One region of the Rhizobium sp. NPDC090279 genome, then DNA from elsewhere that is predicted to be linked to it. Evidence: predicted binding sites of a transcription regulator. Region 1 holds the regulator's gene; the other holds the start of a gene.

Region 1 (3,415 bases):
CGCTGCGGTCGGCCGGCAGGGCATTGATGCGCTGGCAGCAGAAGGCGAGAAAATCCGGCGCACGCAGATCGACCGCAAAGGCGAGACGAAAACCGGCCATGGTTTCAGTTCCGTCCGGCATCTTCATCGGGCGGGAGAAATCCAGCATTTGCCCCGCCGAAATCGCCGCCGCTCTGAAACGCTCGTCATCCGCAACGGCATCGTCTGTGCCGAACACCACGGCCGAAAAGCCATCCTGCCCGACCCGAAAGCGGTAAGCCTGATCGCGAGCGACGAAGACATTGCCATCCACGATGCTTTCCTCGCATCGCTCCAGAGACGCCACGCCCAAAGGTTCCAGATAGGTTTTGTCGGCAAGGAAGACGCAGGCGTTTTCCGTGCCGAAGGGATGGCGCGCATCCGGAGCCACCGTAAAGCCGAGCTTGCCGAGGCGCTCGCGCGCCAAAGCGATGTTGACGGTCGGCAGTACGAGATGATCCAGCGGATGCGGGGATGAAGCCATGGTTCCTCCTGTTTGCCTTCAAAAGCAGATTTGCGCCCATCCCTCGCGCAATTCAAGATGGAAGTACCATACTCCAAGGCTGGCGAACTGGACGGAGTACAATCTCGCAAACGTGATGACTGATTCTCCAGCGCGGTCGGCTTATGCCATGTCACATCGCATCGATCCACGTCTTCGCAACACCGGCTGGCCTACAGAACGTTGAAAACGGATCGGGCAGCATTTCGCATATTTTTCCTTATGTTAGTGCAGATATAGCGCCTTGTTGCTCTCAGCCCGTCCATTCGCAGGCGGTAATTATTTAACTGGCCCAACAAGGCTTTACCGAAATTTAAGTACTTGCGGAACACATATGGAACATATAGTGTCCGTTCTGGATTTGTTTCACCGTTTTTCTTGATTCTGGGGTTCCAAGACGATGTTGACGCGCAAGCAGCAGGAACTGCTTCTCTTCATTCACGAACGCATGAAGGAGTCCGGTGTTCCGCCATCTTTCGACGAGATGAAGGACGCACTGGATCTGGCATCCAAATCCGGCATTCACCGTTTGATCACGGCGCTGGAGGAGCGAGGCTTCATTCGCCGACTGCCGAACCGGGCCAGAGCGCTCGAAGTCATCAAGCTGCCGGATGCCTATAATCCCAGCTTGCAGCCACGCCGCGGCTTTTCGCCGAGCGTCATCGAGGGCAGTCTCGGCAAGCCGCAGCCTGTCGCTCCACCCGCTCCGCCGAAAGTCGCGAATGACGATCATAACGGCTCAGCCTCCGTGCCCGTCATGGGCCGCATCGCCGCCGGCGTTCCGATTTCCGCCATCCAGAACAATACGCACGATATTACCGTCCCCGCCGACATGCTCGGCTCCGGTGAACACTATGCGCTTGAGGTTCGCGGAGACTCGATGATCGACGCAGGCATTTTCGATGGTGATACGGTCATCATCCGCAATTCGACGACGGCCAATCCCGGCGATATCGTCGTAGCGCTCGTCGACGACGAAGAGGCAACGTTGAAGCGCTTCCGTCGCAAGGGCGCCTCGATCGCGCTGGAAGCAGCCAACCCGGCCTATGAGACCCGCATCTTTGGACCGGATCGCGTCAAGGTCCAGGGTAAACTCGTCGGCCTTATTCGGCGCTATCACTGACCGGTGACGCCGGCACGATTAGCGCGTCGAATTTGTCGGTGCGCCAGTCATAAGTTCGATGTCTGGTCCATGGTCGCTGCGGATCTTGGAATGCCGCGGAAACGACGGGCTCTTCGGCACTGAGCGCCATTTCGATCGATCCCGTTCGCCGCAATGTGGCGCCGGTAATAAGTGTCGCGCCGGAGCGGCACCGATCCAATCGTAGTCGGATCGGCGTCACGACAATATTTGCGGTATCGCAGGCGGACGGCAGATAGGCCGCATTCTCTACGGTCGCCAATATGGCGCCATTGTCGAGCATCGCCATGCACCATGCGCCTTTCTGGCAGACGAAACTTCCCTGCATTGTCCGGTCGAGCGCCTCTTCCATGGCCTTGCGGACCGCATTTTGCTCTTCGCCGCTTAATCGCCTACGGCGATCAGCCTTGCTGATCTGCGGGAGCCGGCTATCGTTGGCAAGCATGGTCGGCGGCTGATGTTCCGCTGCAGCCAGGGCCTTTTGCCATTGTTCGAAAATGAAGGCCTGCGGCCTCTCGCGATTGGTAACAAGTATATCGTCCTGCCGCAGCGCCACCAGGACGCCATCCTCGGAAATCATCAGATCGGGCTTCGGCACACCGGTCCCGAATGCCGCCACGCCAACGGACGCGAGCAGCAATAGCAGGCCGAGATGGCGAAGCCGCGTTCGCAATATGCTCATGACCAGGAAGCCGACGATGAATGTCGGCATCAGCCAGGCGGGCTGACGACCGAAGGTGATGTCACCTCCCCAGCCGGCTACTGTTCTTGCAATCACTATGACGAGTTCCAGTCCCTCTCCTGTGACCTTCCAAAAGGGTGCATCGAGACCGAGAGGCATAAGCAGCATCGCCGCCATGCCGAAGGGCATGACGACGAAGGAGACCACCGGCATGGCCGCAAGATTGGCGGCAAGGCCATATGTCGCCAATCGGTGAAAATGCTCGATGGAGAAGATAGCGGTCGACGCGCCGCCGATGAAAGAAGTCGACAACACGCCACCGAAGAAACGGGAGACAAAAAGCAGCGGACTTACCAGACGGGCGCGCGACAGGATATTTTCGCGATGCCGCCGCCGCTTCCATAGCGAATAGCCAGACACCAGCGCCAACGTTGCGGCATAGGACATCTGAAAACTCGGGCCGAGCACCTGCGACGGCGATAGAACGAGAATGACGATAGCGGATAACGCAACATTGCGCAGGCTGAGCGATGGCCGATCGAAAAGCACGGCGACCAGCATGATCGCCATCATGATGAAAGCCCGCTCAGCGGAGACGCCGAAGCCGGAGATGAGATAGTACGCCGTCACCGTGACAAGTGCGCCGAAGGCCGCGAATTTCTTTGTCGGCCAAGCCTGCACGACGCCAGGAAACAGGCTGAACAGATAGCGCAGGCCGACATAGAAGATGCCGGCCGACAGCGCCATGTTCAGGCCCGAAATCGCAATGATATGGGTCAGGCCGGCAATTCTCAGGGCCTCGGTCGTATCCTTGGAGATCGCCCGTCTCTCATCGGTGACAAGCGCGGCGGCAAAGGCGCCGGTATCGCCCGGCAGGGTTTGCCTGATCCTGTCGCCGATGCTGTTGCGCAGGCCGGCAAGCCAGATATCGGCCCTGTCGATCGGCGAGTCCGCAGCATTATCACCGGCCGGCGACAATAGTTTCGGCGTTCCATAGGCAAAGCCATTCGCGCCGATGCCGTTGAAATAGGAACTGAAGGCGAAATCGTTGAGGCCGGGCAAGGCTGGTCCC
Region 2 (3,415 bases), on a different contig from region 1:
CACGCGCACGCTCACCGACGACAAATCCGGCGACACGCTGGTTGCGCGCATCGCCGACGCCGGCCACAGATTGGCTGCCCGCGCCATCGTTCCCGATGACAAGGAACGCATCCGCGCGCAGGTGGAGGTCTGGACGAAGGACGATGCGATCGACGTCGTCATCACCACAGGCGGCACGGGCTTTACCGGCCGCGATGTCACGCCCGAGGCGCTGGAGCCTCTGTTCGAGAAGCGGATGGACGGCTTTTCCGAGGTCTTTCATCGCATCTCCTATGACAAGATCGGCACGGCGACGATCCAATCGCGAGCAACCGGCGGCGTTGCCAACGCCACCTTCATCTTCGTGCTGCCGGGCTCGCCCGGCGCCTGCAAGGATGCCTGGGACGGCATCCTCAAAGCGCAGCTCGACTATCGCCACATGCCCTGCAATTTCGTGGAGATCATGCCGCGCCTCGACGAGCATCTGAAGCGCGGCACCGGCTCCAGATAGATCTCGCGCGTCCGCCGGATCTTATCAGCCTGCTATGCCTTCGGTCCCTGCAATGTAGGAATTTATTCCCATTTATCGCCGCTGAGGATGATGCAGCTGCGGCCCGAGGCGTCGCTCATCAGTAATGTCCAGTTGCCGCTTTCGGCTGTGTAGATCTCCATGATCGTATTGGGATCGAGCTTGCCGACGGCCGAGAGCTTTTCCGACAGGTGGTCACCAAGAAAAGCGACGATATCGACGCGCTGGGCGCAGGCGAGCGTTGCCTGGGAGGCGGCGACGCCGGGATAAAGGATTGCGGTTGCCACGAGGGCGGTTGTCGTGAGGCGGGTGAACATCGTGCGTTTCATAACGCACCTCCTTTAGCCGGTATCCCGGCGGACAAAGGGTGTTCCGCTGACCTGTTCCGCCTGATATCGGCATCTTCATGGTCGGTCGCCTGACGCGACACGCGAGAGGTGCCGCCACAACCGAATTATCGCAGCTATTTGCCGCTTTTCAAATGGAATCTCGGAAAGGACGGGAACGGAGCCTATCGCGCCGCTCGCGCCACCCAGGAGGGGATGAGCTCGCTTGAAAGCCGCCGGCCTTTCCGCCCTTTGGCGAACTCCGACAATTGCATGCCGGTTTTCGCGACGGAGATGGCCTGATGCTTGGAAAGCAGCAGGCCCAGCTCCAGCGGTGGCGCGCTGCGCCCGATTCGCTTCAGAAAGGGGCGACGATAGCCCCGCGAGGCCGTGAACCGCGCCGGGAGCTTGTTCAGAGAGACATATTCGGCGATCTCATCGATCCAGCCCGCTTGCGGTCGCGCACCCGGCTCTACCAGCAGCAGCCAATCACCACGCGCCGAGCGCAATATGTCCTTGATATCCCATTGTGAATAGAACCGGCAGCCCGCCGCGTCCGCCACCTTTGAAGTGCCGTCCCGCGAGCCGTGATCGAGCACGACCACATCGCAGACCAGCCCTTCGACCGCGCCTGCCACCAATGCCGCCAATGTCTGCGCCAGCTCGGGTTCGTGATCCTGGCATTCGATGATGACCGTCAACATTGCCCATTTATAGAGCGGCGCACAATTTTTTGCCAGCGCATAAGCCTCGAACTCGGCTATTTGAGGAAAGGCTTACGCATGGACGGCAAGCGCTGTCAGGACCTCCCTAAATTCAGAGGACACACGGACAAGCGTGGTGCAAATCCGCATTTTGTTCTTGCAATGTTCTCATTTGTCGGATAGGAATTTAATCATCTTAGACGCGGCATGCGGCACCATGAACCGCCCTGGAGCTACCGATGAACGAGCAGTCCCTTGCTGGGCAGGCGGCATTCGCGCCTGCCAATACGCCAGACGTTGCCAACGCCTTGATTGCCGATGCCGGTCTCAGGGTCGACACCGAGCGCCGTCGCGGACGCGGCGCCGGATTGAACCCGAGCGGCCGCTTCGAACCGCACCAGCGCGAGGCCTTCGACGACGGCTGGCAAAGCTGGGAAGAGCTGCCGCCCTTCAAGACCGAGGTGCAGGTGGAAAAGCCGCGCACCGCGATCACGCGTAACGAATCGCCCGATATTCCCTTCGATCGCTCCATCAATCCCTATCGCGGCTGCGAGCATGGCTGCATCTACTGTTTCGCGCGGCCGACGCATGCCTATATGGGCCTGTCGGCGGGACTCGATTTCGAATCGAAGCTGTTTGCCAAGCCGGATGCGGCCAAGCTTCTGGAACGCGAGCTGGCAAAACCCGGCTACAAGCCACGCGTCATCGCCATCGGCACCAACACGGACCCCTATCAGCCGATCGAGAAGGAATGGCGGATCATGCGCCAGATCCTCGAAGTGCTGAACCGGGCGAACCATCCGGTCGCCATCGTTACCAAATCGGCGCTGGTCATGCGCGATATCGATATCCTCAAGGACATGGCCGCGAAGAATCTTGTACGGGTGGGACTGTCGGTAACGACGCTCGACCGGAAACTGGCGCGCACGATGGAGCCGCGCGCTGCAACGCCGACGCGGCGGCTGGAGGCGATCCAGGCCTTGAGTGAGGCCGGCATCCGCACTTCGATCCTGGTGGCGCCGATCATCCCTGCCCTCAACGATCACGAGATCGAGCGCATTCTCGATGCGGGCAAGGCGGCCGGCGCGACGGAAGCGAGCTATGTCATCCTGCGGCTGCCGCTGGAGGTGAGCCCGCTGTTTCGCGACTGGCTGCTGCAGCACTATCCGGACCGCTATCGCCATGTCATGTCGCTGATCCGCTCGATGCGCGGCGGCAAGGATTACGATGCGGAATTCGGTAAGCGCATGAAGGGCGCCGGGCCTTATGCCTGGCAGATCAGCCGCCGCTTCGAAATGGCGACGCGGCGGCTTGAGCTGACGCGCCGCAATATCGCGTTGCGCGACGACCTGTTCGTGCCGCCTGACGGTAGCGGCGTCCAGCTGTCGCTGCTCTGATTCTTCGAATCTGACCTTCCTTGCGGGCTTTCCCTGTGCCCGCTGGAAAAGCCCCCCGGTTCGCCGCCCTGATCCACCGGGGGCTTGCAGGAGATCGGGTGGTGTGCGAGCTTCGCCGCATGTCACGCCGCGCGCCACCCGATTCTCCAATGCTGTTCGAGGACGCCCCGCTCATTCCCACCTTCGAGCTGGAACTGATTGCGCGACGTGCCGGGCATTGGCCGGTTGCCGGAGCCGATGAGGTCGGCCGGGGGCCGCTCGCGGGACCGGTCGTGGCCGCCGCCGTCATTCTCGACCCCGACCACATTCCGAACGGGCTGAACGATTCCAAGCAGCTGACCGCCGCCAGGCGCGAAGAACTGTTCGTCGAGATCCTTGCGACAGCAACGGTATCCATCGCCTCGTCGAGTGCAACCCGCATCGACACGACGGATATCCGCAAGGCAAGCCTCGATGCGATGCGCCGAGCCATTTGCGGGC

Evidence for each region. The regulator LexA, encoded in region 1, represses DNA repair genes until DNA is damaged. The targets are predictions, from matches to a motif close to TGTTCNNNNTGTGTTCNG.
Region 2: the regulator LexA is predicted to act here: its motif matches at 1,691-1,708, upstream of ACIQWP_RS24535 (PA0069 family radical SAM protein).

The regions. Positions count from the first base shown of each region.
Region 1 covers NZ_JBIVYI010000009.1:187,666-191,080, reverse strand. The annotation lists gene ACIQWP_RS22940 (VOC family protein) at 1-502, opposite strand, end outside; gene lexA (transcriptional repressor LexA) at 921-1,643, shown strand; gene ACIQWP_RS22930 (ComEC/Rec2 family competence protein) at 1,624-3,415, opposite strand, start outside.
Region 2 covers NZ_JBIVYI010000010.1:131,065-134,479, forward strand. The annotation lists gene moaB (molybdenum cofactor biosynthesis protein B) at 1-490, shown strand, start outside; gene ACIQWP_RS24525 (hypothetical protein) at 553-837, opposite strand; gene ACIQWP_RS24530 (glycosyl transferase) at 1,020-1,538, opposite strand; gene ACIQWP_RS24535 (PA0069 family radical SAM protein) at 1,778-2,935, shown strand; gene ACIQWP_RS24540 (ribonuclease HII) at 3,055-3,415, shown strand, end outside.